Regions from separate parts of the Actinoallomurus bryophytorum genome, predicted to be linked through region 2. Evidence: riboswitches for the same ligand, from Rfam matches in the RefSeq annotation. Region 2 holds a riboswitch; each other region holds the start of a gene.
What was found. Region 2 has a riboswitch for cobalamin ahead of cobN (cobaltochelatase subunit CobN). Riboswitches for the same ligand answer to the same signal wherever they lie in the genome.
Positions count from the first base shown of each region.

Region 1 (10,109 bases), 5.1 Mb from region 2:
GCTGTCGGCGAGGTGGACGACGCGTTCGAGGCGATGCTCGGCCAGGACGACGGTCAGCCCGAGATCGTGCACGAGCCGCTGGAGGATGGCCAGCACGTCCTCGGCGCCGACCGGGTCGAGCGCGGAGGTGGGCTCGTCCAGCACGAGCACCCGCGGATGCGCGGTCAGCACCGACCCGATCGCCACTCGCTGCGCCTGCCCGCCGGAGAGCGTGGCGAGCGGCCGGTCGCGGACGCCCTCCAGGCCCAGCAGGTCCAGGGTCTCCTCGACGCGGCGCCGCATCACCGCGGGAGCCAGGCCGAGCGACTCCATCCCGTAGGCGAGTTCCTCCTCGACCCGGTCGGTGACGAAGCCGGCGCGGGGATCCTGGCCCACGTACCCGACGACGTCCGCGAGGTCGCGCGGCGGATGGTCACGGGTGTCACGGCCGGCCACGGTGAGGCGGCCGGCCAGGATTCCGCCGGTGAAGTGGGGGACCAGCCCGTTGACCGCGCGCAGCAGCGTCGACTTGCCGGTCCCGGTACGGCCCACGACGAGGCAGAGCTCACCCTCGTCGATCTCCAGGTCGACCTCGGCGAGCACCGGCGGCGCCTCCTCGGCGTAGCGGAAGCCGACCCGCTCGAACCGGATCACGTCCTGTCCCCGCCGGGCACGCGTCGCAGCGGCAGGAGCGCCACGACGAGGGCGAGCAGCAGCGCGGCGGCCGTCAGCGGCGGCGGGCCGGTTCCGTACCCGTGCGTCCCGCTCGCGACCGCCGCCGCCAGACCGCACGCCGAGACGAGCCACTCCGGCCATCTCCACGGGTCCGGGCGGTAGCGCGTACGCGGCGAGCGGCGGCCGCCGAGCCACAGACCCGCGATCGCCGCGGCCAGCCCGAGGACGAGCGGCGGGGCGCCGAGGACGGCCGGCGAGCCGCCGCCCAGCAGGCCGTAGAGCCCGGCGCACACGGCGAGCAGCCCGGCGAGCGTCAGCGCGGCCGTGGCGCGGCGCAGCGCGGGCGGGACCGGAGAGGTCCGGCCGTAGCCGCGTGAGTCCATCGCCGCCGCGAGCTCGACCGACCGCTCCAGCGCGCCCTCGATGACCGGCATGACGAGCCCGCGCACGGCCCGCAGCCCGCGGTCCGGACGGCCGCGCAGCCGGTGCGCCGCCCGTACGCGCCGTACGTGTGTCACCGCCTGCGGCGCGAACGTCATCGCCACCACGACCGCGACCCCCATCTCGTACAGCGCGCCGGGCACCGCCTTCAGCAGCCGGCTGGGGCTGGCCAGGGCGTTGGCGGCGCCCAGGCAGACGAGTACGGCGGCCAGGCGCAGTCCGTCGTAGAGGCCGGAGAGCAGGCCGTGGGCGGTCACCGGGCCGCCGATCCGGGTGCCCGCCAGCCACGACGGCAGCGTCACCGACGGAAGCGTGAACAGCGCGGGCCCGGTGGCCTGCGCGGCGAACACCACCCAGAAGACGACGCGGATGACGACCACCACCAGGCCCAGGCGCAGGAACACCGCGTAGGAGCCCGCCCATGCCTCACCGGAGCGCCGCACGGCCACGACCAGGCCGGTGGCGGCCACGACCATCAGCAGGAGCAGCGGGCTGGCGGTACGGGTGGCCGCTGTGGCGAGACCGAGTGCCCACAGCCACCAGGCGCCCGGGTGCAGGTGCCGTCCGGCACTCACCCGCGCCCCCGCCGGGCGGGCGCCCTCACTGGCCGGTGCGGCGCCGCAGGGCCACCATGCTGCCGCCGGCGGCGAGCACGAGGACCACGCCGATGCCGACCGTAAGCGCGGTCGAGCCGGCGTCCTTCTTCTTCGCCGCGGGGGACGAGGGGGTGGCCGCCGGAGCGGCCGGGGCACAGGGCCCGAACGCGTCGATGGCGCAGATCAGGCCTGACTTGTCCGCCTTCGGCGTGGCCACCTTGGCGAGGACGTCCGAGCCCGTGGCACTCTGCGGCACGACCGCGCAGGACGTCTTGGCGGCGGGCGGCGTGGCGCCGGCGGGCGCGTCGGCCGGTTCGCCGTAGTCGATGACGACCGCGACCCGCTTGTCGCCTGCCCGCGCGGCGGTGGACCCGCAGATCTTCGCGAAGGCGGGCTCGGCGCGCGGAGGTGTGCCGGTGTCGCCGCTCGACCGGGCGAACCGCCAGCCTTCGACGGCGCCCTCCTTGGGATGCGCGGAGGCCGGGCCGGTCTTGGCGAAGGCCCAGTCCGAGCCGCTCGCCTGCCAGTAACCCCAGAACGCGGTGGCATCCGCCGTCGCCGGGGCGGCGAAAGCGAGAGTCGCCCCGACGACAAGGGCCGACACAACGCCGGATCGCTTGAGCATGGGCGCCTTTCTGGTGCTCTGCGAGGTCCCGGCGGAACGGGCGCACCGCGAGCACGCGCCCGGACTCCACCCGCAGACCACGACGGATTTCAGAGCCACACGGGGAGTATCCGTCGGATACGCCCCAGCGCCGGCGCGGGCATCCCGGCTCGCCTGCGGGCGGATGCCCGCCGGTCCACGGTTGCGGGTCAGCGCCGGATTCGAACCGGCTTTCCCCACGTCGGCGCGTGTGCTGCTGCCGATGAGTTGACCACGGACGCTGAGACCTCGTCAAAACGGCTCAGACCGGTAATCTGACGCATCGTGAGCCAATCCCCCGGCGGCCCGCCGCCCGAAGGCCCGGAGCCCCCGGATGATCCGCCGCCCGGCGCCCCCCGGCCAGAGCAAGGCCCCGCGACCGAGGAGTGGCAGCCGCCACACCCCGCGTCTCCGGCGCCGTCCCCGTACGGACCTCCTCCCCAGTACGGACCCCCGCAGGGACCGCCCCCTCAGGGGCCGCCTCCCGGGTACGGTCCCTCGCCGTACGGGGCGCCGCCGCCCGGTGCACCCCCGTACGGGCAGCAGCCGTACCCGCCGCAGTACGGACAGCCGCCTTATGGGCAGCCTCCGTACGGGCAGCCGTACGGGCAGCCCGTCCCCACCCGCAGGCGCCGGGGGCTGGTAATCGGCCTGGTCGCCGGGTTCCTCGTCCTGGCGGTCTGCGTCGCGGTCACCGCCGTGCTCGTCTCGCGCGACAAGTCGCTCGGCAAGCCGGCCCCCCTGCCCAGCGGCGTCACGGCCGAGGTGTCCTCGGTCGGGACCGTGACCATGGCGAAGCCCGGGGTCACCGTCCCGCTCGTCGACGTCTACGAGGACTTCCAGTGCCCGATCTGCAAGGAGTTCCACCGGGTCAACGACGTGACGCTCAAGAACCTCGCCGGGGAGGGGCGGGCGAAGATCGTCTACCACCCGATCGTGATCTTCACCAGTGAGCCGCTGTCGGGGAACTCGGTACGCGCGTCGGCCGCGGCGCACTGCATCACCGACGGGGCGCGGTGGCTGGCCTTCCAGGACCAGCTCTTCCTCCACCAGCCGCCGGAGGGGTCGGTCGGCTTCAGCACCACCGACCTGGTGTCCTACGGCCGGAGCGCGGGAATCGACGACTCGGGGTTCGGGTCGTGCGTGCGGAGCCAGCGGTACGCGGCAGAGGTGAGACAGACGAGCCAGACGGCGATCTCGGGTGGCGTGTTCGGCACGCCGACGGTGAACGTGGGCGGCGTGGCGCTGCCCTCGAGTGAGACGCTGACGGCCGAAGGATTGCGCAACGCGATCATCGCGGCCGGGTGAGGCCGCGGCTACTGCGGACACAGAGGAGACCAATGCCCTGGAGCTGGCGCTACGAGAAGGCCGACGGATCGGTGACCGAGGCCCCCGACCTCGGAGACGAGACGTGGACCACACAGGCGGACGCCGAGTCGTGGGTGGGGGAGAACTGGCGGAGCCTGGTCGAGGCCGGCGTCGACCAGGTCAGCCTGCTCGAGGACGGCCGCAAGGTGTACGGCCCGATGAGCCTGCACCCGCCCGAGGGGTGAGGCGCCCGCCACCGGCGCGCGGGACGGGCCCCACCCCCTGCCCGAGGGGGTGGCCCGCCCGCGGGTGCCATCTGCCCGAGTGGGGCGCCAGCCTGCGGTCGTCGGGGTACGCATCGCGGCGGGCTCCTATCCGGCGGTCCGGTCGGCGCCAGGCGACGCGTCCCTGATCGTCTGAGGCTCGCCGGTCACCACCTCGCCGGCGGTTTTCGCCGTCGTCGGCCCGGTCGGCGGTCGTGGCGGTACGCGTCGTGGCGGGCCACGTCGCGGTTCGGTCGCCCTCAGTGACGTGGGGCTGATCGTCTCGGGCCGCCCATCACCACCTCGGCGGCTGCCGCCACCGTCGGCCCGGCCGGCGGTCGTGGCGGTACGCGTCGTGGCGGGCCACCGGTCGCCTGTCCGGGACCGCGTCGCGGTTCGGGCGGCCTCCAGTGACGTGTCGCTGATCGTCTGAGGCTCGCCCGTCACCACCTCGCCGGCGGCTTTCGCCGTCGTCGGCCGGGACACGGTTCGGCGATGGCGAATCCGGGTCCTGTCCAGGGCGTACTCTGACTTTGTGGCCACACCGCTTCCGCGGTGGTGCCAGGGGGACTGGGACCGGCCTGGAGAAGATGGGCCCGCCGGACCGGTGAGCCAGAGCAGGAGCCGACGCGCGGTCTCGGTGGGCCTGCGCGTCCTCATCACCGCCGCCGCCTACTACGGAGCCGCCGAACTCGGACTCCGGCTCGCCGCCGTGCACGGCCACATCGCTCCGCTGTGGCTGCCGATCGGCGTCGCGGTCGTGTCCCTTCTGCTGTTCGGAGGCTGGACCGGTCCGGGCATCACGCTCGCCGCGTTCGCCGTCAACCTGCCCCTCGGGCCCTCGGTACCCGTCGTCGCGATGATCGCGCTGGGCAACACGGCCGCCCCGGTGTGCGCCTACCTCCTGCTCCGGCGGGCCGGCTTTCACCTCGGGCTGAATCGGCTGCGTGACGCCTTGGCGCTGATCTTCCTGGCCGCCTTCGGCAGCATGCTGATCAGTGCGACGGTCGGCAGCACGGCGCTGTTCTTCGGGGGTGCGGTGCCGACCGGGCAGTACTGGCAGACCTGGTCGGTGTGGTGGACCGGCGACGCGATGGGCGTCCTTGTGATCGTCCCGTTCTTGCTGGTGCTGCGCACCGCCCGCGCCCGTGACCTGCGCCCCGCCCGCTGGCTCGAACTGGCCGTACTCCTCGGGAGCACGCTCCTCATCGCGGCCGTGGTGACCACGATCCCCTACGAACTGCTGTTCCTCGTCTTCCCTCCGCTGATCTGGGCCGCGCTGCGGTTCGAGCACACCGGAGCCGCGCCGTGCGTCCTGATCGTCGCGCTGGTGGCGGCCGTCGCGGCGACGCGGGGGTACGGTCCGTTCGCCCACCACGGCGTCTTCGGCCGGCTTGTCGTCCTGCAGACCTACAACAGCGCGGTCGCGCTGACCGCGCTCCTGCTCGCCACGATGGTCAGCGAGCGTAACTCCGCCAGGCTGACGATCGACCGCGTGGCCGCCGACCTCAGCAAGATGACCGACGATCTCGAACGCGGGCAGAAAACGCTCAAGGGCATGGTCCTGGACCTGGTGCGCGCCCAGCACACCCCACGTGACGGCGAACCGCCGGCGTGACCCGCACGGAGCGGTGAGCGACCGATCGCACGGTCACGCCGGCGGCCGGGTCAGGACCGCTTGGCCGGGCTGGTGGTCTTGGCCGGGTCGCGCTCGATGAACGGCTCGAGGACGTCGTCGATGCGCTTCAGCACCTCCGGGGCGAGCCGTACCCCCGCCGCGCGTACGTTGTCGCGCACCTGCTCGGGCCGGGTGGCGCCGATGATCGCGGACGAGACGCCGGGGTTCTGCAGCACCCACGCGACCGCGAGCTGGGCCATCGACAGGCCCGCCTCGTCGGCGACCGGGAGAAGGTCCTGCACCCGCGTGAGGAGGTCCTCCCGCATGTGGCGCGAGATGAAGTTCGCACCGCTCTTCTCGTCGGTCGCGCGCGAGCCGGCCGGCGGCGCCTGACCGGGCAGGTACTTGCCGGTGAGCACGCCCTGGGCGATCGGGGAGAACACGACCTGGCCGATGCCCTCCTGCTGCGACAGCGGCACGACCTCGGACTCGATGACGCGCCACAGCATGTTGTACTGCGGCTGGTTGGACACGATCCGGTCCAGCCCCATCTCGTCAGCGATCTTCACCGCGCGGGCGATCTCCTCGGCACGCCACTCCGACACGCCGACATAGAGGACCTTGCCCTGGCGTACGAGATCGTCGAAGGCCCGCAGCGTCTCCTCGAGCGGCGTCTCGTGGTCGAAACGGTGCGCCTGGTACACGTCGACGTAGTCGGTCCGCAGCCGCCGCAGCGAGCCATGGACCGACTCGAAGATGTGCTTGCGCGACAGGCCGCTGTCGTTCTTGCCGCTGCCTGTCGGCCAGTAGACCTTGGTGAAGATCTCCAGCGACTCCCTGCGTTCTCCCTGCAGGGCGCGGCCGAGCACCTCCTCCGCCCGGGTGCCGGCGTACACGTCGGCGGTGTCGAACGTCGTGATCCCCTCGTCGAGGGCGGCGCGCACGCATGCCGCGGCGGCCTCCTCCTCCACCTGTGAACCGTGGGTGATCCAGTTTCCGTAGGCGAGTTCACTGACCTTGAGGCCGCTGCGGCCAAGACGACGAAACTCCATGCCCGCACCCTAGCTTCGGGTCACACTTCGGTCTTCTGACCCGGCTTGAGCTTCGGCTGGGGCATCCGGAGCCGGCGGATCTGCATCGAGCGGGTGATCGCGTACATGCCGGCACCCTGGGTGCTCTCGTCGGGGAAACGCTCCCGCGCCAGCTTCTTCACGCGGTTCGAGAGCCAGACCGACTCGCCGATGATCAGGACCAGCAGCACCGGAAGGCCGAACTGCTGGAGGTAGAGGCGTACGTTCAGCGGCCCCAGGGTCGATGCGATGAGAACGAGGATGGTGAGGTACATGAAGAACTCGCCGAACGTCCGCCGAGAGTCGACGAAATCGCGGGCGAGCTTCCGTACCGGTCCTTTGTCGCGCTTCAGCAGATAGCGCTCGTCGCCGCGGGCCATGGCCGCGCGGCCCTTTTTTCGGTTGCCGGCATTTCGCTCGCGCTCCTGGCGGTAGGCCTCCTTGCGGGTGCGCGGTGCGGTGATCGGCTGGCGGTTTCGCCGCTCTGCGTCGCGGCGTTTGGGCGTGGGCCGGCCCTTGCCCGCGGGCTTGGTGGCCTCGGGGGACTGCGGGGGCTCTTCGGTGGTGGTATCGGTACGGCGTCGGAACACCAGATCAGCCTACCGGCGCCAGGGCGCGAACATAATGACTGTCTTGAGCGTTAACGCGTAGGGTGGTGGCTAACCCCAGCAGCGTTTGCACAGCAACAGCACGAAGGGACCGGCCGCGCGCGATGAGCGTGATGAAACGTATGTCGATGATCTTCAAGTCCAAGGCCAACAAGGCCCTGGACAAAATGGAAGATCCTCGCGAGACCCTTGACTATTCGTATCAGCGCCAGCTTGAGATGCTCCAGAAGGTTCGCCGCGGTGTGGCCGACGTGGCCACCTCCCGCAAGCGGCTCGAGCTCCAGATCAACCAGCTCGAACAGCAGCAGAACAAGCTCACCGACCAGGGCAAGAAGGCCCTGCAGGTCGGCCGCGAGGACCTCGCACGCGAGGCTCTGACCCGGCGAGGCGGCCTCGACGGCCAGCTGGGTGATCTGCGGGCGCAGTACCAGCAGCTGCAGGGCGAGGAGGAAAAGCTCACGCTGGCCTCGCAGCGGCTGCAGGCCAAGGTCGACTCCTTCCGTACGCGCAAGGAGACCATCAAGGCGACCTACACCGCGGCCGAGGCGCAGACCAAGATCAACGAGGCGTTCTCCGGCATCTCCGAGGAGATGGGCGACGTCGGCCTGGCGATCCAGCGCGCCGAGGAGAAGACCGAGAACATGAAGGCGCGCGCCGGCGCCATCGACGAGCTGCTCGCCTCGGGCGCTCTCGAGGACTACTCCGGACCGCGCGATGACATCCAGGCCGAGCTCGACCGCGTCGGTGCCACCGGTCCCGGCGTCGACCTCGAGCTGGAGCAGATGAAGGCGGAGCTGGGCATGGGCTCGGCGCCCAAGGAGCTTGACGCCGCCCCCGGGCAGCAGCAGAGCCAGGCGCAGCAGGCACAGCAGGCGCCCCGTCCCCAGCAGCCTGGGGAGGGCCAGTGATCGTCCGGCTCATGGGCGAGGGGCAGCTGGAGGTCGCCGAGGGTGACCTGGCGGCTCTCAACAAGCTCGACGGTGAGCTCGAAGCCGCGATCGAATCCGGTGACGAGGAAAAGTTCCGTACCGCGCTGCACGCCCTGCTGGAGCAGGTACGTGCGGTCGGCAAGACGCTGCCCGCCGAGGACCTTGCGCCGTCCGGGCTGATCCTGCCGCCCGCGGACGCCACGATGGACGAAGTACGCGCGATGCTGGGTGACGCGGGACTCATTCCCGACTGACCTGGCACCTTGCGCGGTCGTCCGGCGTTCTAACGGGTAAGTGCAGACGGGGTAGGAAGGGGCATGATGGCGCGTTCTCGTTTCGCACCAGATCGAGGGCTCACGGCGCGCATGCTGGTGACGATGTTCCTGCTGGGGCTGCTGTACGTCGCCTTCGTCGGTTTCTTCGTCGTGTACGTACCCCGCCTGTGGGTGGTGGTCCTCATCATCGCCGTGGGCTTCCTGCTGGTGCAGTACTTCTTCTCCGACAAGCTCGCGCTGTTCGCGATGCACGGGAGGGTGGTCTCCCCGGAGGAGGCGCCGGAGCTGCACGGGGTCATCGACCGCATCTGCGCGATGAGCGACATGAAGAAGCCGCGGGTCGCGGTGGCCGACACGGACGTGCCGAACGCCTTCGCCACCGGACGAAACCAGGACAACGCGGTCGTCTGCGTCACGACGGGGCTGCTCCGCCGGCTCGACACCACCGAGCTGGAGGGCGTGCTCGCGCACGAACTCGCGCACGTCGCCCACCGCGACGTCGCCGTGATGACGATCGCGTCGTTCCTGGGCATTCTGGCCGGCCTGCTGACGCGGTTCGGCCTCGAATGGGGCCTGTGGGGCGGCTTCAGCGACCGCAACCGCAACAACAACGACCAAAGTGGCGCGATGGTCCTGCTGATCGTCATCGGCGTCAGCGCCGCGGTGTACGCGGTCAGCTTCCTGCTCACGCGAGCGCTGTCCCGCTACCGCGAGCTGTCCGCCGACCGGTCGGCGGCGGTCCTGACGGGCCGGCCGTCGGCGCTGGCCAGCGCGCTGACCAAGGTGACCGGCGAGATGGCACGTATCCCGACGAAGGACCTGCGGGCGGCCGAGCCGTTCAACGCGTTCTACTTCGCGCCCGCGTTCTCGAAGGGGTTCAGCATCTCCTCGCTGTTCTCCACCCACCCGTCGCTGGACAAGCGCCTCGAGCAGCTCGCGTCGATCTCGGCCCAGCTCGGCCGGGGCGTGTGACGTGGGATTCCTCGACGTGCTGCTCGGCCGGTCCAAGCCGAAAAAGCCCGACCTGGACCGGCTGTTCGCCCTGCCCACGGCCGCCTTGACGCTGGAGGCCGCCTCGGCGCTCAAGCCCACCGGGGTGGGCGCGGTCTGCTTCCGCGCCGCCGAGGGCGCCGCCTTCGCCCAGATCGAGAGCGACGTACGCGAGCTGCTCGACGCGCGTGAGGACGGCCCCAAGGTCGAGCTGACCAAGGACTCCTACGGCTATTCGTGGCTGGTGACGCGGCACGAGCCGACCGACCTCGAAGGGCTCGTCACCGACATCCACGCGGTCAACTCCTCCTTGGAGGCCGGCGGATTCGGACCGCAGCTGCTGTGCTCGGTCGTCGTCTTCGCCGGACCGGACAGCCGCAAGACCGGCCTGGTCTACCTCTACAAGAGGGGCACGTTCTACCCGTTCGCGCCGACCTCGGGGGAGCGCCGCGACAACGCGCTCGAACTCCAGGTCCGCGCCGCGGTCGGCGCCGACCTGCCGGTGGAGAACGACCTCAGCCGCTGGTTCCCCGTCTGGGGCGCCCCCGGCCTCTAGCGCTGTCAGGACCCTGGGTGGGTCCGGTTCGGCCTTCCTCGCGTGCCGGCCGTTCGCTGACGTCCGGTCCTGACGGCCGGGCCGCACGAGCCGGGTCCAGGCAGCGTTCGCGGACGATTTCCTCGATCGCGCGCAGCTCCGCGGAGTCGCGGCCGGCC
Region 1 is NZ_VFOZ01000001.1:219,191-229,299, reverse strand. Features, by position in the region: gene FB559_RS01115 (ABC transporter ATP-binding protein) at 1-633, opposite strand, end outside; gene FB559_RS01110 (energy-coupling factor transporter transmembrane component T) at 630-1,670, opposite strand; gene FB559_RS01105 (SCO2322 family protein) at 1,696-2,316, opposite strand; cobalamin riboswitch at 2,434-2,593, opposite strand; gene FB559_RS46045 (DsbA family protein) at 2,620-3,642, shown strand; gene FB559_RS01095 (hypothetical protein) at 3,675-3,887, shown strand; gene FB559_RS01090 (MASE1 domain-containing protein) at 4,513-5,523, shown strand; gene FB559_RS01085 (aldo/keto reductase family protein) at 5,574-6,575, opposite strand; gene FB559_RS01080 (DUF3043 domain-containing protein) at 6,596-7,183, opposite strand; gene FB559_RS01075 (PspA/IM30 family protein) at 7,306-8,109, shown strand; gene pspAA (PspA-associated protein PspAA) at 8,106-8,384, shown strand; gene htpX (zinc metalloprotease HtpX) at 8,451-9,377, shown strand; gene pspAB (PspA-associated protein PspAB) at 9,379-9,951, shown strand; gene FB559_RS01055 (LysR family transcriptional regulator) at 9,911-10,109, opposite strand, start outside.
Region 1: it holds a riboswitch for cobalamin, as region 2 does, so the genes downstream of both, FB559_RS01105 (SCO2322 family protein) here and cobN (cobaltochelatase subunit CobN) in region 2, are expected to answer to the same signal.

Region 2 (10,109 bases):
GGACGCCTCCGGTACCAGTCTGCCCCCGTTGAGCGCCTCGACGTAGGCCACCATCCCCTCCTTGAGCGTCACGATCTTGAAGGGGCCGTCCAGACCGAAGTTGGCACCTGCGGTGTTGGGAACCACTCGCAGGGTCACGTTCGGCAACTCCGAGAGTTCCAGCAGCCGAGCGAGCTGATCTCGCATGACCTCCTTGCCACCGACATGAACCAGCAGAGCGGTCTCCGCGAGTAAGACCCACACGTCGGGCGGGTCCTTCCTCGTCAGCAGGTTCTGCCGGGTCATCCGCGCATTCACGGCACCCTCCACGTCCGGCCATCGACCGGCCGTCAGGACAGCCCTGGCGTACTCGGGCGTCTGGAGCAGGGCAGGTACCAGTTGTCCGGCGTAGATCTTCATCACGGAGGCGCGGACCTCCGCCTCGGTGAAGGACTTGAACCAGTTGGGGTCGTGGCCGAGGCGCGCGTAGTACAGCAGCACGCCGAACAGGCCGCCCGTCCTCCACGCCTCGTCCACCTGGGCGGCCTGGGCGTCGGTGAGCTTCGCCTCGGCGTTCTCCAGTCGGGAAATCGACGAGCGCGCGCAGTTGAGCAGGTCGGCCAGCGCGCCGCCCGACGCACCTTGCTGCATCCGGTGAAACCGCAGCAGGTAGGCCATGAACGCCCACAGCGACGATCGCGGGTCGGGGGACTCGTTGATGTTCATCGGCACAGGCTCCTGGGCGGGGAAGTTCCAGAAATTCCTGGGAATAGTGACACACAATGGCGCGCCGGTGATGCTGGTCCACGAAAGAACGCCATTCGACGATGCGACATATACGGACAGGAGTCCCATTTCACATGCCGGCGCAAAGCGATCCCTATGACGCCCCGGCGATACGGGCGTTCGGGATCATGCTGAAGAAGATGCGGGACGCCGCCGAACTCACCCAGAAGGAATTCGGGGAGACGCTGGGTTACAGCCCGCAGTTCATCGGCCAGATCGAGAGCGCGAGAAACATCCCGTCCAAGACGTTCGCCCAGGACCTCGACACGTACTTCAAAATCGACGGGCTGTTCCTCGAACTCTGGCATCTCATCAAGGACGCGCGCCGCCTGGGGATGTCACCGGCCGGCTTCTCCAAGTACGTGGAGCTGGAGCGGAGCGCCACCACGATCCGTATCTTCGAGTCGCGCTTCGTCCCTGTGCTCTTCCTTACCGGCGACGACGCGGGTGTTCTCGACCGCCCGAATCCGCCGCACGTGTTCCTCGTCATCGACGAAGAGGCGTTATGGCGAGCAGAAGGACCGCGCGAAGGCCGGTTCGCCCATCTGCTGCGGCTCACCGAGCGGCCCGAAATATGCCTCCAGGTGCTGGCGCACGACACCGATTACCCGCCGGCGCACTCCGGGAGTTTCACCGTTTTAGGATTCGACGGCGACAGCGATGTCGTCTACATCGAATCCGCCGGACTGGGCAGCCTGTTCGACACGCCTTCCGCCGTGAAAAGCTGCGTGATGCGCTTCGACCTGCTCCGGGGCCACGCTTACTCGGTCACCGAATCCCGAGCCATCCTGGAGAGAGCGGCCCACTCGCCGGATTCGAGGTCGCCCTCCAACTGATGCCCAGCGTCCTAAGAGAATGACGGGGTATCGGGCCCTCCAGCGGGACGGTGGTCAGGTCGGGACGCAGATGGCCGGCGTCACCGGTCGAGATGGCCACGGCCTGCCCGGCAGCGATGATCTCGTACGTGTCCTCGACGGCCTCGACAAGGGGGCCGTCGGGCGCGCGGCGTCCGTCGGGCCGAGGGTCGACACGCCAGAAGGCGCTCCAGATCGGGTCGGATCTGCGCACCCGGGGCAGGGGCTCGTCGGCGATGTCGTCCAGCGTGACCGACTCCTTGCCTGCCAGGCGGTGCTCGCGTGACAGCACCACCACGCGAGGCTCGTCGTGGAGGACGGTGACGTGCAGGTGGTCCGTCGCGAACGGCATGCGTGCCACCACCGCGTCCACACGGCGGTCCAGCAGCGTCTCGGCGAGCGGCAGGAAGACTTCGCCCACCGGGGTCAGACGGCTGCCCCGAGGCGTGCGGTCCAGCAGACGGGTGCCCAGTTGCTGTTCAAGGCGGTGGATCTGGCGGCTCAGCTCGGCCCCAAGGGCGTGCGGGTCAACGCCATCGTGCCCGGTCCGACCGCCACCGAGCTGAACACGGCGCAGATGCCGATATGGGAACAGCTGACCGCGAGCAGCTACCCCGCCCGGCGCCCCGGCACCGCGGCGGAGATCGCCGATGCCGTGGTCTTCCTCGCCGGCGACGAGGCGTCCTACATTCACCGCGTGCTGCTGCCCGTCGACGGCGGTGCCCTGACCCGCTGACCTCTCGCCGCCCGTCACCTCGCGCCCACGGCTCAGCTCTCACTCGCCCGCTTCGAGGTCGCCCTCCAGCTGAAGGTAGGTCTGCTTGAGCCGGTCGAGGGTCTCCGGGTCGGGCTCGGCCCACAGCTCGCGGTCGGCGGCCTCCAGGAGGCGTTCGGTGATGCCGCGCAGCGCCCAGGGGTTCGACCGCTCCATGAACTCACGGTTCTCGGCGTCGAAGACGTACTCCTCGGCGAGCTTCTCGTACATCCAGTCGTCGACCACGCCCGCCGTCGCGTCGTAGCCGAACAGGTAGTCGACGGTCGCGGCCAGCTCGAAGGCGCCCTTGTACCCGTGGCGGCGCATCGCGGCGATCCAGCGCGGGTTCACGACGCGGGCACGGAACACCCGGTGGGTCTCCTCGCCGAGCGTCCGCGTCTTGACCTGGTCCGGGAGCGCGGAGTCGCCGACGTACGCGGCGGGGCTGCGGCCGGTCAGCGTGCGGACCATGGCGACCATGCCGCCGTGGTACTGGAAGTAGTCGTCGGAGTCGACGATGTCGTGCTCGCGGGTGTCCTGATTCTTGGCCGCGACCGCGATGCGACGGAACGCCGCCTCCATGTCCGTACGTGCCTCGCGGCCGTCCAACCCGCGGCCGTACGCGTAGCCGCCCCACACGGCGTACACCTCGGCGAGGTCGCCGTCGTCGCGCCAGTTGCGCGAGTCGATCAGCGGCAGCAGGCCGGCGCCGTACGCGCCCGGTTTGGAGCCGAAGATCCGGCTCGTCGCACGACGCCAGTCGCCGTGCTGGGCCGCGTCCTCCAGCGCGTGCGCCCGCAGGTGGTTGTCCGGCTCGTCGAGCTCGGCGACGGCCGCGATCGCGTCGTCCATGAGCGAGATGACGTGCGGGAACGCGTCACGGAAGAAGCCGGAGATGCGCAGCGTCACGTCGACGCGCGGACGTCCGAGTTCCTCGCGGGCGATGATCTCAAAACCGGTCACGCGCCGGGACGCCTCGTCCCAGACCGGGCGTACGCCGATCAGCGCGAGCACCTCGGCGATGTCGTCGCCCTGGGTGCGCATCGCCGAGGTGCCCCAGACGGTGAGGCCGACGCTGCGCGGGTACTCGCCGGTGTCGGCGAGGTGGCGCTGGAGGAGTGAGTCGGCGAGGGAGACCCCGACGTCCCAGGAGTTGCGGGACGGGATCGCCTTCGGGTCCACGGAGTAGAAGTTACGGCCGGTCGGCAGGACGTTGACGAGGCCGCGCGTCGGCGAGCCGGACGGTCCCGCCGGGACGTACCCGCCGTCGAGGGCGTGGAGTACCGCGTCGATCTCGCCGGACGTCGCCGCCAGGCGCGGCACCACCTCGTCGGCCGCGAACTCCAGCAGGCGTTCGACCTCCGGCACCGCCGACCCGAGCACCTCGGCGCAGACGGCCGGTGCCTTAGATGCGTCCCAGCCGAGCGTCTCCATGCCGACGACGAGCCGCCGCGCGACGGCCTCGAGCAGGTCGATCACGTCGGAGGCGGTACGCGCCGGGCCATCGGCGATCTCGGCGAGCCCGCCCGCGTTCGCCTCCGCTCCGGGGGTGGCGAGCAGGGTCTTCTCGTCCAGGCCGTACCGCGCGGCGATGGCCGCACGCAGGCCCGGCAGCGCGCCGTGCCGCCCGGCCCAGACCTGGGTGGCCCGCAGCACCGCGAGGACGAGGTTGACCCGCTGTTCGGGATCGGGCGCGTCGCCGAGGATGTGCAGCCCGTCCCGGATCTGCACGTCCTTGATCTCGCACAGGTAGCCGTCGACGTGCAGGACGAACTCGTCGAACGCGGTCGCGTCGGGCTGGTCGTCGATGTGCAGGTCGTGGTGCAGCTGGGCGGCCTCGATCAGGGTCCAGATCTGCGCGCGCACGGCGGGCAACTTGGTCGGGTCGAGCGCCTGCACCGTGGCGTACTCGTCCAGGAGCTGTTCGAGCTTGGCCAGGTCCCCGTACGTGTCGGCGCGCGCCATCGGCGGCACCATGTGGTCCACGATGGTCGCGTGCCCGCGGCGCTTGGCCTGGGTGCCCTCGCCCGGGTCGTTGACGATGAACGGGTAGACGAGCGGCAGGTCGCCGAGGACCGCGTCGGGGGCGCACTCCGCGGACAGGCCGAGGCCCTTTCCGGGCAGCCATTCGAGAGTGCCGTGCTTGCCGAGGTGGACGACGGCGTCGGCGCCGAAGGTCCCGTCGAGCCAGCGGTAGGCGGCCAGGTAGTGGTGCGAGGGCGGCAGGTCGGGGTCGTGGTAGATCGCGACCGGGTTCTCGCCGAACCCGCGCGGCGGCTGGATCATCAGCAGCACGTTGCCGAAGCGCAGCGACGCCAGCACGATGTCGTCGCCATCGGTGTACAGCTCGCCCGGCGGCTCGCCCCAGTGCCGCCGTACGCCCTCGCGCAGGGAGTCCGGCAGCGCCGCGAACCATCGCTCGTAGTCCGCCAGCGGCACCCGCGCGGGCGCGGCGCGCAACTGCTCCTCGGTCAGCCACTCCACGTCGTGACCGCCCGCCGCGATCAGTGTGTGGATGAGCTTGTCGCCGTCGGTCGGATGGTCGCCGACCTGGTAGCCGGCCTCCTTCAGCGCCGCCAGCAGGCGTACCGCCGAGACCGGCGTGTCCAGGCCGACCGCGTTGCCGACGCGTGCGTGCTTGGTCGGGTACGACGACAGCACGATCGCCAGCTTCCGGTCGGCGGGCGGCGTGTGCCGCAGCCGCGCGTGGCGTACGGCGATGCCGGCGACGCGGGCGGCGCGTTCGGGGTCGGCGGCGTACACCGGGATGCCGTCGGGGCCCTCCTCCTTGAAGGAGAACGGCACCGAGATCAGGCGGCCGTCGAACTCGGGGATGGCGACCTGCATGGCCGCGTCCATCGGTGACAGCGCCGCGTCCGAGGCGTCCCAGACCTCCCGCGACGTGGTCAGGCACATTCCCTGGATGACCGGGACGTCCAGAGTGGCCAGGGCGCCCGCGTCCCAGCCGTCCTCGGCCGACGCACCTGCCGCGAGCACCGTGACCACGACGGTGTCGGCGCGGCCGAGGAGCTCCATCAGGCCCTCGTCGGCGGCGCGCAGCGAGCCGCAGAAGACCGGCAGGGCGTTGCCGCCCGCCGCCTCGATCCGCTCGCAGAGGGTGTCGACGAACGCGGTGTTGCCGGACAGCTCGTGGGCGCGGTAGAAGACCACGCCCACGGTCGGCCGCCCCTCGCGTACGACGGGGTCGCCGTGCACGCCGTACGCGGGCATCGCCTGCGGCGGCGCCCAGGGCTCCTCGTCGCCGGGTGACAGCATCCCGGCCAGGAAGCGCGCCAGCTCGCGCAGGTTGCCGACGCCGCCCTCGCGCAGGTAGTCCAGGGCCTCGGTGGCGACGCCGGACGGCACGGTGGACAGGGCCATCAGCTCGGCGTCCGGGCTCGCCTCGCCGCCCAGCGCGACGAGTGGCAGGCCACGTCGCCGCAGGTCCTCGACGCCCTCGCGCCAGGTGCTGAGGCCGCCGAGGAGCCGCAGGACCACGGCGTCGACGCCCTCGCACAGCGCGTCCAGGTCGGCGACGCCGAGGCGGGCCGGGTTACCGGTCGCGTAACCGGCCGAACGAGCCGACAAGAGCTCGGTGTCGGCGGTGGAGAGCAGCAAGACGCGCACGTGTGAGTCCTTCCCTCGGGGGTCCTCGCCCCGGGCCGGGTGCCTATCGCGGACGGCGGGAAGTCTCCTGACTCTCAGGTCATCGCACGGCGGCCCGGACCCCCTCGTGGGGACCGGTACCACCACCCGCGGCCTTCCAGCTCGCCGCCGTGGCCGTATGCGCGGGCTCGCTACCTGATCACAGTTGCGGGACAGCCCCGGAATCGCACCGGGTTCCTTCCCTCGCCGTCGCGGGACAGTCTACGGAGACCAGGGCCCTGCCGATACGTGCCGGATGTCACCCTCCACGGCTACCGTGGGCGCATGAGCGGTACCGGGCTCATCATGGAGCGGGCCGAGGTGACGCCGCCGGCGCACCTGGCGCCGTTCGTCGCGCACTACTCGGGCTACCGCTACGAGGGCCTGCCGCCGGGCACCCACCACGGCCTCCCGTCGCCGTACCTCACGATCGTCATCAGCCTCGGCGCGCCGACCCGTACGACGGTCATGCCCGACCCGCGGCAGGCGCCGGCCGAGTTCGCCGCGCTCCTGGGCGGGATGCACACCCGGGCCGCGCTGATCGAGCACGACGGCAGCCAGTACGGCGTCCAGCTCTCGCTCACTCCCGACGGCGCGAGGTCGCTGCTCGGCATGCCCGCCGGCGAGCTCGCGTCCACGATCGTCCCGCTCGACGGGCTCGCCCACACGCGCATGGGCGAGCTCATCGAGCGCATGGGCGAGGCACACTCGTGGCCCGCCCGCTTCGCCATCCTCAACGAGGTGCTGTCTCGCGACCTCGGCCGGCTGCCGGCGCCTTCGGCCGAGCTGGGCCACGCGTGGCGGCTCCTGACCTCACGCGGTGGCCGCGTCCGCATCGACGACCTCGCACGCGAGGTCGGCTGGAGCCGCCGGCACCTCGGCGAGCGCTTCACCGCGGAGTACGGCCTGAGCCCCAAGGAGGCGGCGCGCGTCATGCGCTTCGAGCGGTCGAAGCTCCTGCTGACGCGGCGCGAACGGCCCGCACTGGCCGCCGTCGCGGCGGCGTGCGGCTACTACGACCAGGCCCATCTGGCGCGCGAGTGGAACTCCTTCATCGGATGTCCGCCGTCGGTCTGGCTGACCGGCGACGACCTCCCATTCATCCAAGACGAGGAGGTGGAGCCTTAGCGACGATAGGGCCATGAGCGATACCAGGATCTGGCCCTCGATCCGCTACTCCGACGCCCACGCCGCGATCCGCTTTCTCATCGACGCGTTCGGGTTCGAACGCGTCGCCGTCTACGAGACCGGCGATCGCGTCGACCACGCCGAGCTCCGCTGGCCTACGGGAGGTGGCGTCATGCTCGGCAGCGCCTCACGCGAGGACAGCTCCATCTCCGGCCTGCCGGCCGGCACCGGCTCGGTCTACGTCGTGACGGACGACCCCGCGACCCTGTTCAAGCGCGCCGTCGCGGCGGGCGCGACCGTCGTCAGGGCGCCGCAGGAGGAGTCGTACGGTCTGGGCTTCACCGTCCGCGACCCCGAAGGGGTCTTCTGGAGCTTCGGCACGTACGCGGGCGCCGGAAGCTGAGCCCGGTCACAGTCAGGGGATGAAGATGTCGGAACGAATCCTTGCCGGCGATCCGTTCGGTGGCCGGCAGCCGACCCAGCACGAACGGATGAGTGGGAAGCCCTGGGACGCGTCGTACCACGACGGCCCCGCGCCCTGGGAGATCGGCGGGCCGCAGCCCGCGATAGCGCGGCTGGTGTACGAAGGCGTGTTCGCCGGAACGGTGCTCGACGCGGGTTGCGGGAGCGGCGACAACACGCTCCACGTCGCCTCCCTGGGCCTGCCGGTGCTGGGCTTCGACGTGGCCGAGACGGCACTGGCGGCCGCTCGGAAGAAGGCCGAGGACCGTGGGATCGAGGTCACGTTCGCCGCCGCCGACGCGTTCCAGCTCTCGCGGTTGGAACGCAGGTTCGACACGGTGCTGGACTGCGGGCTGTTCCACTCCTTCGAGGGCGACGAGCGATCCCGGTACGCGGTGAGCCTGGCGTCGGTGACCGAGCACGGCGGAACCCTTTACGTGCTGTGCTTCAGCGACGACGGTCCCGACACCGGCCCGCACCCGATCAGCCGGGACGACCTGAGAGCGGCGTTCAACCCCGGCAGCGGATGGAACGTCGCCGCCATCGAACCGGACCGGGTACGGACGAGGTACCACGACGAGAACGGCGCACCGGCCTGGCTCGCGACGATCAAACGGGCCTAGACCGCCCTGGCCGGTGCGGGGACGATGACCCTTTTTCATCCTCGGGTGACCTCGTAGCTCTGTAGGACAGCGATGGTCTTGACGAGTGGCCGGCTTTGCCGGGGCTGCAACACAGCTTGCGGAGGAGTCTCCAGGTCTTGATCTGGACATTCGCGCGTTCGCCGGGCCCGCGGAGCTTGGCGTGTGACCGGTTCGCGCAGGATCCCCAGAGGCGGACTGCGGTCAGGCCGTGATCACCGCTGCTCCGCGCGCGGATTAAAAAGGGTCAGTGTATGGCGGCGTTCATCGTGTTGTCGTTGAGTGGGTTGTCTGCGTGTGCTTGGGCTCGGTGGGTGTGGTGGCGCGCCAGTGCTTTTCTGCGGCACGGAGGATGTCGTTGCCGAGTTGTTCGAGGAATCGGCCCGCGGTGGCGAGCCGGGTTCCGACAGCGGTGTCGGTTCCGAAGATGTCGGCGCCGCGCAGGGCGGTGGTGGCGAGTTGCTGGTTGGCGCGGACGCCGACCACCGCGGAGCGAAGGCCCGCGTTTTCGTCGAGGAAGTACCTGTGGCGCCGGCTTTGGCTGTCGCGGCCGCGGCGGATCAGCCCGTGCTGTTGTAGCAGGCCGACCGCGTGCGAGATTGTTGCCGCGCTGACTTGCAGGTGCTGCGCCAGTTCGGCGGCGGTGTAGCTGCCGGTCTCGGAGGTGAACAGGCAGGCCATCACGCTGGCGGCGGTGCGCGGCATGCCGGTCTCGATGATGGCCGCGGTGAGGTCTGCAATGAATGTGGCTGCCGCGCCGGGGTCGGGGCCGCTGCGCTCGCTGGCCTGTTGCGGGGCTGCCGGCGGGCGGGGGCTGCGTCGGGCGCGGTGGGTGCTGGCGAGCTGGGCCAGGTCCGCGCGGTAGCGGCCTGGCCCGCCGTTGCGTGCGACCTCGCGGCTCACCGTCGAGGTGGGACGGCCCAGGCGGCGGGCGATCCCGGCGTAGTCCAGGCCCTGCGCCAAGCCTTCGGCGATCTGCTGCCGGTCGGCTCTGGTCAGCCTGCGTCCTGGCATCCGGCCGGCTCCTCGGCTTCGGTTGTCTGGACGCCAGTATGCGAGCCAGTCGTCAGCCGTTGCAACGGGTGACCTCGGTGTTGCATTATCCGGCATCGTCATTGCAATCACCAATAGTGGCACCGAGCAGCGAAAACGATGCAAATCCGGGAGAGGCGTCGTTGACCGGTGTTTCGCGTCTTACCTAACGTTCGGATCCGGTAGCCGGACGACGGCACTCGGCGGTCTCCCATTGACAGGCGAGGTAACACCATGGCTGAGACCGCCGTCGAGCGGCCACGGACGCGTGCCGAGCGGACGGGGCCGGACACCCCTGGATCCGTTCCACTGCGCGAAGAGCCGATATTTGAGAGTGACCGCGCTTGCGGTGACCTGGTGAGGAGCGATGACATGCGTGCCAAGGGCATCAATTACGACACCGGCTTCACTCCCGGTGGGCGGAGTTCGCGGCCCGTCTTCGACGCTGAGGCCGTGCGGCGGGAGATCCGGGTCATCGCCGACGATCTGCACTGCGATGCCGTGCGGATCACCGGCGGCGACCCCGCGCGGCTGGCGCTCGCCGCCGGGCACGCCGCCGACGCTGGGCTGGAGGTCTGGTTCTCCCCGTTCCCTTGCGAACTGTCCGCAAGGGAGTTGGTGCCGTACTTCGCCGACTGCGCGGACCGCGCCCAGGAAGTGGGAGCAGATGTCTTCGTCGCGGGCTGCGAGTTGAGCCTGTTCGCCGCCGGTTTCCTCCCCGGAGAGGACACCTTCGCAAGGATCAATGCCGTGGCCAGCGACAACCCCGACGCGACCGAGGCATCGGCCCGGCTCGCCGAGATCGCTGCCCGGTTGGACGCCGTTCTG
Region 2 is NZ_VFOZ01000001.1:5,351,427-5,361,535, reverse strand. Features, by position in the region: gene FB559_RS44105 (helix-turn-helix domain-containing protein) at 1-834, opposite strand, end outside; gene FB559_RS25160 (helix-turn-helix domain-containing protein) at 894-1,601, shown strand; gene FB559_RS25155 (LysR substrate-binding domain-containing protein) at 1,534-2,040, opposite strand; gene FB559_RS25150 (SDR family oxidoreductase) at 2,092-2,355, shown strand; gene cobN (cobaltochelatase subunit CobN) at 2,395-6,000, opposite strand; cobalamin riboswitch at 6,061-6,219, opposite strand; gene FB559_RS25140 (helix-turn-helix domain-containing protein) at 6,304-7,146, shown strand; gene FB559_RS25135 (VOC family protein) at 7,160-7,549, shown strand; gene FB559_RS25130 (class I SAM-dependent methyltransferase) at 7,575-8,231, shown strand; partial or broken gene FB559_RS45745 (IS5/IS1182 family transposase) at 8,267-8,427, opposite strand; gene FB559_RS45740 (GbsR/MarR family transcriptional regulator) at 8,514-9,263, opposite strand; gene FB559_RS25115 (glycoside hydrolase family 113 protein) at 9,654-10,109, shown strand, end outside.

Region 3 (10,109 bases), 2.5 Mb from region 2:
CGGGGCGGGTGACCGCCCAGCAACTGGGCGGGCGGCTCACCGGGGCCCTCGGCGGGCTGTCCACGGCCGAGCGTGACCTCCTGCTCCTGATCGCCTGGGCGGACCTGACGTACGAGGAGGCGGCCGAGGCCCTGGGCGTACCCGTCGGCACGGTCCGCTCCCGGCTGCACCGCGCCCGCAAGAAGGCGCGCAAGGCCCTCGGCGGTATCGATCCGCTGTCCATCACCGAGACGCTTGCATGAGGAGACAGGACATGGACGAGATCGAACTCCTGCGGGCGGCACGCCCCGACGTGCCGGCCTACCCGGACGAGGCGCGGGAGACGGCCCGTGCGGCGCTGGCCACGGCCGCCGTGCCCGCCGCGCGCCCGTGGTCGCAGCGGTGGCGACGGGCCTGGCGGCTCCGGTGGGGCCTGGCGGCCACCGCGGCCGGCCTGGCGGTCGCGGTCGGCGCGGCAGCCGTCCTCCAGCAGACCGGCACGCATGGGACCGGCGGCCACGCACCGCGCCCGGACCGTACCGGCACGGTGGTCGACGCGGCTCAGGTGCTGTCCCTCGCCGCGAACACCGTCGAGACGCGCCCGGCGATACGCCCGCGAGCCCACCAGTGGGCCTACGTCGAACGGATGGACCTTTCGAGCCAGCGGCACGTGGAGATCAACGGCGTGCCCCCCGGCAAGCCGATGGTCGCGGAGATCTGGACGCGGTTCGACGGCACACGGGAGGCGTCGCTGGGTGACAACATCATCGGCGTCGATCCCCACCGTCTCCACATGAGCAAGCTCGATCACGACGCCGACGAGACGACCCCGCTGCAGGACTACGCTCACCTCGCCTCCCTGCCGACCGATCCCCAGGCACTCGTGAAGAAGCTCTGCCACGGTGGCCCGGCCACCGCCGACCAGACCTCGTGCGTCTTCCCCATCGCGGTCAAGCTTCTGGCCAACGTGGCGATGCCGCCGAAGCTCCAGGCCACCTTCTATCGGGTACTCGCGACCCTTCCGCACATCGTCGTGAAACGGGACGTGGTCGACCTGGCCGGACGCCACGACATCGCGGTGGCCGAGGCGTATCCCGACGACTTCCAGAGCGAGGCGATCCTGCTCGACCCGCACACCTATGAGTACCGCGGCGAACGCCTGGACTGGACGGTGGACCCGAACGAGGCACCCCCCGCACCGGGCCGGACGCCGCCGCGGGTGCTCCACTCGCCCACGGAGGCCCGGGCCCGGCACGAGTTCACCGAGACCATCCGGATCGCGTCGGGTGTCGTCGACCGGCCAGGAACCCGCCCCTGACGGCCCGGCCGGTCTGCCGGAGGGCTGTTGGACAACGAGGGCCGCCGCGTCTCTACTCTTGCCCTATGAACGCGCAGCCTCACTTCGACCGCGGGCACACCGACGACCTGGCGGCCTTCATCGCGGCCTGCCCATCGCCGTACCACGTGGTGGCGACGGTCGCCGAGCGTCTGGAGAAGGCGGGATTCGCGCAGGTCGCGGAGACCGACGCCTGGGGCGGTGAGTCCGGTGGACGCTTCGTCGTACGCGGCGGGGCGATCGTCGCCTGGTTCGTTCCGGAGGGGGCGACACCGGCGACACCGTTCCGGATCGTCGGGGCGCACACCGACTCGCCCAACCTGCGCGTCAAGCCGCGTCCGGACTCGGGTGCACACGGCTGGCGGCAGGTCGCGGTCGAGATCTATGGCGGGCCGCTGCTCAACAGCTGGCTCGACCGCGACCTCGGGCTGTCCGGCCGGCTCGTGCTGCGGGACGGCGGTACGCGTCTGATCGCCGTCGACCGGCCCCTGCTGAGAGTGCCGCAGCTCGCGATCCACCTCGACGGAAAGGTCAACGAGCAGGGGCTCGTACTCGACCGGCAGCGGCACATGCAGCCTGTGTGGGGTCTCGGTGCGGTCGACGAGGGCGCGCTGATCCGGTTCGCCGCCGGGGAGGCGGGCGTCGAGGCATCGGAGGTGGTCGGCTGGGACCTCATGGTCCACGACGTCCAGCCTCCCGCGTACCTGGGACGTGACCGGGAGTTCCTCGCCGCCGCACGGCTGGACAACCAGCTGTCCGTGCATGCCGCCACCGCCGCGCTCGCGGCTGCCGCCGGATCCTCCGATCTTCCGTACGTGCCGGTGCTGGCCGCCTTCGACCATGAGGAGACCGGCAGCGAGTCCGACACCGGCGCCGGAGGGCCGCTGCTCGGCAGGATCCTGGAACGGTCGGTCTCCGTGCGCGGCGGATCGTATGAGGACCGGGCGCGGGCCTTCGCCGGGACCATCTGCGTGTCCGCCGACACCGGCCACGCCGTGCACCCGAACTACGCGGAGAGGCACGACCCGACGCACCGGCCGATGCCGGGCGGAGGCCCCATTCTCAAGGTCAACGTCAACCAGCGGTACGCGACCGACGGTGTGGGCCGTGGTGTCTTCGCCGAGGCCTGCGACCGGGCCGGTGTGCCGCTCCAGGAGTTCGTCTCCAACAACGCGATGCCGTGTGGCACGACGATCGGCCCGATCACGGCGGCCCGGTACGGCATCACCACGGTGGACGTGGGCGTACCGATGCTGTCCATGCACTCGGCACGTGAGCTGTGCGGCGCGGACGATCCGTTCCTGCTGGCGAACGCGCTGAAGGCCTTTCTGGAGGCCTGAGCGGTCTTGCGCTCCGGGGATATCGACAACTCGATATAAAACATCGCCACCAGCGGAAACGTTGGAATGAGGACCTTGACTCTTGCCTGATCCTCCCGTTGTGGCGACTATCGGCCGGTGCTTCAATCGGGTCGTGGACCTTGATGAGCTGCGTACCCTGCTCGCCCGCCATGCCCGATCCGACGCGACCACCGCCATCGACGGCGTCCTGGTCTCCAAGGTCGAGCAGGCGACCGCGCCGTCGCCGGCGATGTCGGGGACGGTCCTGGCGCTGATAGCGCAGGGCGCGAAACGGATCGCGCTGGGCGACCGCGTGTACGAGTACCGCGCCGGGCAGTACCTCGTCGCGTCGGTCGACCTGCCGATCACCGGTCACTACACCGAGGCCGGCCCCGAGCGGCCTGCACTGGGCTTCGGGCTCACCCTGCACCCGGCCGCCATCGCCGAGCTGCTGCTGGAGGCGGACCCCGGAGACCTCCCGCCCGCCGGCGGCGGGGCGCCGTCCGGCATGGCCGTCAGTGACGCGCCCGGCGAACTCGTCGACGCGGTGATCCGGCTGCTGCGTCTGCTCGACCGGCCACGCGACATGACGGTGCTCGCACCGATGATCAAACGGGAGATCCTCTGGCGGCTCATCGCCGGCGAGCAGGGCGCCGTCGTCCGCCATCTGGGCCTCGCCGACAGCAGCCTCACCCACATCGCCCGAGCGGTCCGGTGGATCCGCGAGCACTACCCGCAGTCCTTCCGCGTGGAGGACCTGGCGCGGCTCTGCGGGATGAGCCTGTCGGCGTTCTACCGCAACTTCCACGCCGTGACCGCGATGAGCCCGATCCAGTTCCAGAAACAGATCCGGCTGCAGGAGGCCCGGCTCCTGCTCGCCACGCATCCGGGCGACGTCACCGGGATCGGCTACCGCGTCGGCTACGACAGCCCGTCACAGTTCAGCCGCGAATACCGCCGCCGGTTCGGCGTCCCACCGAGCCAGGACGCCGCACACCTGCGCGGCTCGACGCTCCACCCCGCGCCGACTCTCGCATAACACCAGGATTCCCGCCGGCCGCGGTGTCAGCCCTGCGGCGGATTCCGACCTGATGCATGAGAAGAGCCACCTTTCTCGACCGGTTCCTGTGCCCGCCGCCGGCGCCGTATCAGCTTCCGGGGCAGGCCTTCGTCGACGGGACGGCCGCGGAGAGGGTGCGCAGATCCTCGAAGGTCCGGGAGAGATGCGCGTCCAGGCTATGTGAGGGGTCATCGATCCAGGCCTGGACCGCCTGGTGGAAGACGGCCCAGCCGGTCTGCGCGGCCAGGCCCGCCAGCCGGTCGTCAACATCGCGCTGCCGCAGCGCCTGGGTCAGGGCTTCGGTGAGCGACGCGGCCTTGGCCAACTCGCGTTCGCGCAGCGCCGGCGTCACGGCGATGACTTCCAGTCGTGGCTCGGAGAACGGGCGGTTCTCCTCGAGGATCCGTCCGGCCTTACGGAAGGCGCAGAGCAGTATTTCGAATGGCCGCAGACCATCGGGCGACTCGGCCACCGCCTCCACCAGTGCGGCGCGCACGGCGGCCTGGCCGTCGAAGAGCACCTCTCGCTTGTCCGGGAAGTGCCGGAAGAACGTGCGCTCGTTGACGCCGGCCCGGGCGGCGATCTCAGCCGTGGTGGTCTGGTCGAATCCGCGTTCCCGGTACAGCTCCGTGGTCCGGCTCGCTCCTACCGTCCACGGCCCCCGGGACCACGGCTTCGTCGGCATGCTCATCGCCACCGCACGAAAGAGCGGGATGTCGGCCTACGTCGGCGACGGTGGCAACCGGTGGCAACCGGTGGCCTGCGGTACACCGGCTCGACGCGGCGGTCTTGTTCCGCCTGGCACTGGAGAAGGCTCCTGCGGGCAGCGTGCTGCACGGAGCGGCCGAAAGCGGAGTCACCCTGAAGAGCGTCGCGGAGACGATCGCTCGAGGCCTCGATCTGCCCGCGGTCTCGCTGACCCCGGACGAGGCCGCCACGCACTTCGTCAGCCCGTTCATGGCCGTCGTCTACGGCTTCGACGCACCCGTCTCCAGCTCTCACACGCAGGAGCTGCTCGGCTGGTCGCCCACCCACCCGTCGCTGCTCGACGACCTGGAGCACGGCGACTACCTCGCCACGCCGACCCGACGGCCGGGGTCGGCGTGGTCATGACGGTGGGCGTGGGTAGGTTGGTCGCGCACCTTCACTTGTAGGGGGTGCGTGTGCCGATCGGGCTGGCCGGGCCCGCGTGTCTGGGCAGGACGGAAGAGCGTGGGCGTCGATATGCGGGAAGAGCCGGACGTCGATCACGTGGCGGGCGAGGCGCGGCCGAAGAAGCTGCTGTTGCGCGCGCTCGCGGGCGAGCGCACCGAGCGGCCACCGATCTGGCTCATGCGGCAGGCCGGGCGCTATCTGCCGGAGTACCACGACGTCCGCGAGGCCGCGGGCGGGATGGTGGGGCTGTGCAATTCGCCCGAGCACGCGGTCGAGGTCACCTTGCAACCGCTCCGGCGCTTCACGCTCGACGCCGCGATCCTGTTCGCGGACCTTCCCCAGATCGCGGCGGCGTTGGGGCAGACCCTGGAGTACCGGGTCGGTGACGGCCCCGTCCTCACGCCCCCGATCCGTTCGGCTTCGGACATCACCGAGATTTTGAGCGCGTCCCGTCTGCACGAACAACTGGCCCCGATCTATGAGACCGTCAGACGACTCACTCGCGCGCTGCCCGACGAGGTCACGTTGATCGGCTATGCCGGTGCGCCGTGGACGGTCGCGACCTACATGGTCGAAGGGCGCGGCGCCGGCGCCTCAGAGCACTCCGTCGTCAAGCAGTGGGCGCTGCGCGATCCAGACGGGTTCCAACCCCTGATCGACCTGCTCACGGCGGCCACCATCGAGTTCCTGGACCGTCAGATCCAGGCCGGTGCCGAAGCGATCCAGCTGTTCGAGAGCTGGGCCGGAATACTCCCCGACCCGCTGTTCCGGCGTTGGTGCGTCACGCCGGTCGCCGCCATCGTCGCGGCGCTGAAGGCGAAGCATCCGCGTGTTCCCATCATCGCCTTTCCGCGCGGCGCGGGGCTTGCCTACAACGGCTTCGCCGAGGCGACCGGCGTGGACTGCGTCGGGCTCGACTCGACGGTGCCTGTGGAGTGGGCCGCACAGAAGGTGCAGCACGAGCTCGGCCGATGCGTGCAGGGCAACCTCGACCCCCAGCTCCTGGTCGCAGGCGGGCCCGCACTCCACGCGGAGACAGACCGCATCCTGAACGCGCTCAGCGGCGGCCCGTTCGTGTTCAACCTCGGACACGGCATCGTCAAGACCACACCCCCCGAGCATGTGGCCGCTCTCGCCCGGCAGGTACGGACCTCGCCGGGCACGGGCCACCTGCGGCGTGGCCTGCTGTGACGTTGACCGCGAGGAGACGTGGCCGTACGATCCGGACGAAAGCGACGGTCGGAGGAAGCCGGTGAAAAGCCGGGCGGTCGCGCCACTGTGTTCCATCCCCGCGGGGATGGAGAGTCAGACCCTCCACTGTCGATCGCGCTCCACCCGTACGAGGGACGCAGGATCCCTGAGGAGGCATTGACATGAGCATGTCCACGCTGCCCACCACCCGCACCACGCCCGTCGTGCTGCCCGGCACCCGGGCGGCCCTGTGGCTGTTCGGCACCGTCGCGTTGTGCCTGGCCGCCTACTACTTCATCGGCGTCGACCAGGGTGCGACCTCGGTGTTCGGCAACAGCATGTACATCCACGAGTTCGTCCACGACGCCCGGCACTTCCTCGGCTTCCCCTGCCACTGATCCGATCAGAGACTGAGGAGTAGCCGTGGAACGGCGATTCATCGTGCGTGGGCTGCTGGTCGGGGCGATCGGAGGACTCCTGGCGTTCGTTTTCGCCAGGATCTTCGCCGAGCCGCAGATCCAGCGGGCCATCGATTATGAGAGCGGTCGTGATGCCGCCCAGGCCGTCCTGGACAAGGCGGCCGGTCTGACCGCTGAGACGGCCGGACCGGACCTGTTCAGCCGGACGATCCAGGCCAACGTCGGCATCGGCGTGGGCATGATCGCGTTCGGTGCGGCGATGGGCGGTCTGTACGCGGTCGCCTATGCCCTGGCCTGCGGCCGTACCGGGAAGCTGCGGCCACGGAACCTGGCGCTGCTGGTCGCGCTCGGCGGGTTCCTGGGGTTCTACCTGATCCCGTTCATCAAGTACCCGGCCAACCCGCCCGCCATCGGCCATGAGGAGACCATCCGCGATCGGAGCGGCCTGTATCTGGTGATGGTCGTGAGCTCGATCGCCTTCCTGGTGCTGGCGGTCTGGCTGGGCCAGCGGCTCAAACCGCGATTCGGGAACTGGAACGCGACCCTGCTCGCCGCGCTGGCGTGCGCGGTCGCGATAGGGATCGTGATGGCGCTGCTGCCCTCGCTCGGGCATCTGCACGCCAACGTCGAGCAGTTCGGCAGGCATCCCACCGAGACACCCCTGCCGCTGAAGGACCCCCAGGGCCGCATCGTCTACCCGGGCTTCCCGGCGGACGTGCTGTTCAATTTCCGCTTCTACTCGGTGGCCGCGCAGGCCATCCTGTGGGCGGCGATCGGCCTGTGCTTCGCACCCCTGGCCGAGCGGCTGTTCGCCGAGACCGCGCAGGCGCCCGGCACCGCACCCGAGCCGGTCACGGCCTGACGAACCGCCACACCGTCCCCGCTCCGGTCCTCCGGAGCGGGGATTCGTCATGCGGTTCAGGGCTCTCCTCGGCCGCGACACACGCAACATCTTGTAGTCCTACCTCCGGGTGGCCACTACATGTATGGTTCTCGGTGTTGCTGGTGCACCCGCGCCTCGTGTGGCGGGTGTCGTAAGAGGGAACCCGGTGTGAGTCCGGGACTGCCCCGCAGCGGTGAGCAGGAACGACCGCCGTCAACAGCACTGGGCCCCGGCCTGGGAAGCGACGGCCAGTAGGACACACCCGATCCGGGGTGTGGCGCCCGCGAGTCCGAAGACCTGCCAGTGACCCGTGCGCGGGAGCGCGCGGTCGTCCAGGCCTCGCGGGAGGGCCGGCGGCGGGGTCGTGTTCTCCGTGCGCGCCTTTCGTGAGGTGAAGCTCGCGAGGGAGAGAGCACGTGACACAACAGCTCATCGCGCCGCACACCACCATCACCAGCGCCGAACCCGCGCTCAAAGCCGAGGTCGAGCGCGCCTGCGCCGGGCTGCCGGACACCGATCCGAGGCGTATCGGCCTCACCGGTGATCTGGCCGAGGCCGTACGGCAGGCCGCTGCTCTGGTGGTCGCCGAGCCCGCCTACTCCACGGTGGCGGCCCGGTTGCTGGCCCGGCTGATCGCCGGCGAGACGGGCCCGTTGACGTTCGGCGCTTCGGTCGCGGCGGCACATGCGCAGGGTCTGCTCAATGACGAGACCGCCGCGTTCGTGGCCCGCAACGCGCCGGCCCTGGACGCGCTGGCCGACCATGACGCCGACGACCGGTTCACCTACTTCGGGCTGCGGACCGTCCATGACCGTTACCTGCTGCGGCACCCGGTGACGCGGCGGGTGCTGGAACGCCCGCAGTTCTTCTTCCTGCGCGTGGCGTGCGGGCTGGCCGAGACCGTCGCCGAGGCCGCGGAGCTGTACGGGCTGATGTCGCGCCTCGCGTACCTGCCCAGCTCGCCCACCCTGTTCAACTCGGGCGCCGCCCGCCCGCAGCTGTCCTCGTGCTTCCTGCTGGACTCGCCGCGCGACGAGCTGGAGGCGATCTACGAGCGGTACGGGCAGGTCGCGCGCCTCAGCAAGTACGCCGGCGGCATCGGGATCTCCTGGACCCGCGTACGCAGCCGAGGCTCGCTGATCCGCGGCACGAACGGGCACTCCAACGGCATCGTGCCGTGGCTGCGTACGCTCGACGCCAGCGTCGCGGCGGTCAACCAGGGCGGGCGGCGCAAGGGCGCGGCGTGCGTCTATCTCGAGCCGTGGCACGCCGACGTCGAGGAGTTCCTCGAACTGCGGGACAACACGGGGGAGGACGCCCGGCGTACGCACAACCTCAACCTGGCCAACTGGGTGCCGGATGAGTTCATGCGCCGCGTCGAGGCCGACGCGACCTGGTCGCTGTTCGACCCCAAGCAGGTGCCCGAGCTGGCCGACCTGTGGGGAGAGGAGTTCGACGCGGCCTACCGCGGGGCCGAGGCCGACGGCCGGTTCGTGCGCCAGGTCCCCGCGCGGCAACTGTACGGCGCGATGATGCGCACCCTCGCGCAGACCGGCAACGGGTGGATGACGTTCAAGGACGCCGCCAACCGTGCCTGCAACCAGACCGCCGAGCCCGGCAACGTCGTGCACCTGTCCAACCTGTGCACCGAGATCCTGGAGGTCACCGGCGACGCCGAGACCGCGGTGTGCAACCTCGGCTCGATCAACCTCGCCGCGCACGTGACCGACGACGGGCTGGACTGGACGCGGCTGCGTGCCACGGCCCGTACGGCCGTGCGGTTCCTGGACCGCACCATCGACCGCGGTTTCTATCCCACGCCGGAGGCGGCCGCGGCCAACCGGCGGTGGCGCCCGGTCGGCCTGGGCGTGATGGGCCTGGCCGACGTGTTCTTCCGGCTGCGGCTGGCGTTCGACTCGCCCGAGGCCCTGGAGCTGTCCACGCGCATCGCCGAGGAGATCGCGCTGGCCGCGTACGGCGAGTCGGCGGCGCTGGCGGCCGCGAACGGCCCGCACCCCTCCTATGACCGGACACGTGCCGCCCGCGGCGTGCTGCACCCGGACCACTGGCCGGACGCCACGCCGGTGCACGCCGCCGAGTGGGAGGCACTGCGCACGCGTATCGGTGAGGCCGGGCTGCGGAACTCGCTGCTGGTGGCGATCGCGCCGACGGCGACCATCGCCTCGATCGCCGGCTGTTTCGAGTGCATCGAGCCGCAGGTGTCCAACGTCTTCAAGCGCGAGACGCTGTCGGGGGAGTTCCTGCAGATCAACACCTACCTGGTCGCGGACCTGAAGAAGCGCGGGCTGTGGACGCCGCGCGTCCGCGACGCGATCAAACGCGCCGACGGCTCCGTGGCCGGCGTCGCGGAACTGCCCGCCGACCTGCGCACGCTTTACCGCACCGCATGGGAGCTGCCGCAGAAGGCGCTGATCGACCTGGCCGCCGCGCGCACGCCGTACGTCGACCAGTCCCAGTCGCTGAACCTGTTCATGGCCGCCCCGACCATCGGGAAGCTGTCCTCGATGTACGCCTACGCGTGGCGGTCGGGTCTGAAGACGACCTATTACCTGCGTTCGCGTCCGGCCACCCGCATCACCCAGACCACCGTCACGCCCGCCGCCGACGCCGTGGCGTGCTCCCTGGAGAACCCCGAGACCTGCGAGGCGTGCCAATGAGCCTGCTCGACCCCGGTATGGACCTGACGCTGCGCCCGATGCGCTACCCGGCCTTCTACGACCGGTTC
Region 3 is NZ_VFOZ01000001.1:2,829,853-2,839,961, reverse strand. Features, by position in the region: gene FB559_RS13335 (RNA polymerase sigma factor) at 1-242, shown strand, start outside; gene FB559_RS13330 (CU044_5270 family protein) at 254-1,297, shown strand; gene FB559_RS13325 (M18 family aminopeptidase) at 1,363-2,655, shown strand; gene FB559_RS13320 (AraC family transcriptional regulator) at 2,789-3,694, shown strand; gene FB559_RS13315 (TetR/AcrR family transcriptional regulator) at 3,804-4,406, opposite strand; gene FB559_RS13310 (Rossmann-fold NAD(P)-binding domain-containing protein) at 4,451-4,828, shown strand; gene hemE (uroporphyrinogen decarboxylase) at 4,928-6,061, shown strand; gene FB559_RS13300 (CbtB domain-containing protein) at 6,244-6,459, shown strand; gene FB559_RS13295 (CbtA family protein) at 6,485-7,342, shown strand; cobalamin riboswitch at 7,467-7,682, shown strand; gene FB559_RS13290 (ribonucleoside-diphosphate reductase subunit alpha) at 7,780-10,041, shown strand; gene FB559_RS13285 (ribonucleotide-diphosphate reductase subunit beta) at 10,038-10,109, shown strand, end outside.
Region 3: it holds a riboswitch for cobalamin, as region 2 does, so the genes downstream of both, FB559_RS13290 (ribonucleoside-diphosphate reductase subunit alpha) here and cobN (cobaltochelatase subunit CobN) in region 2, are expected to answer to the same signal.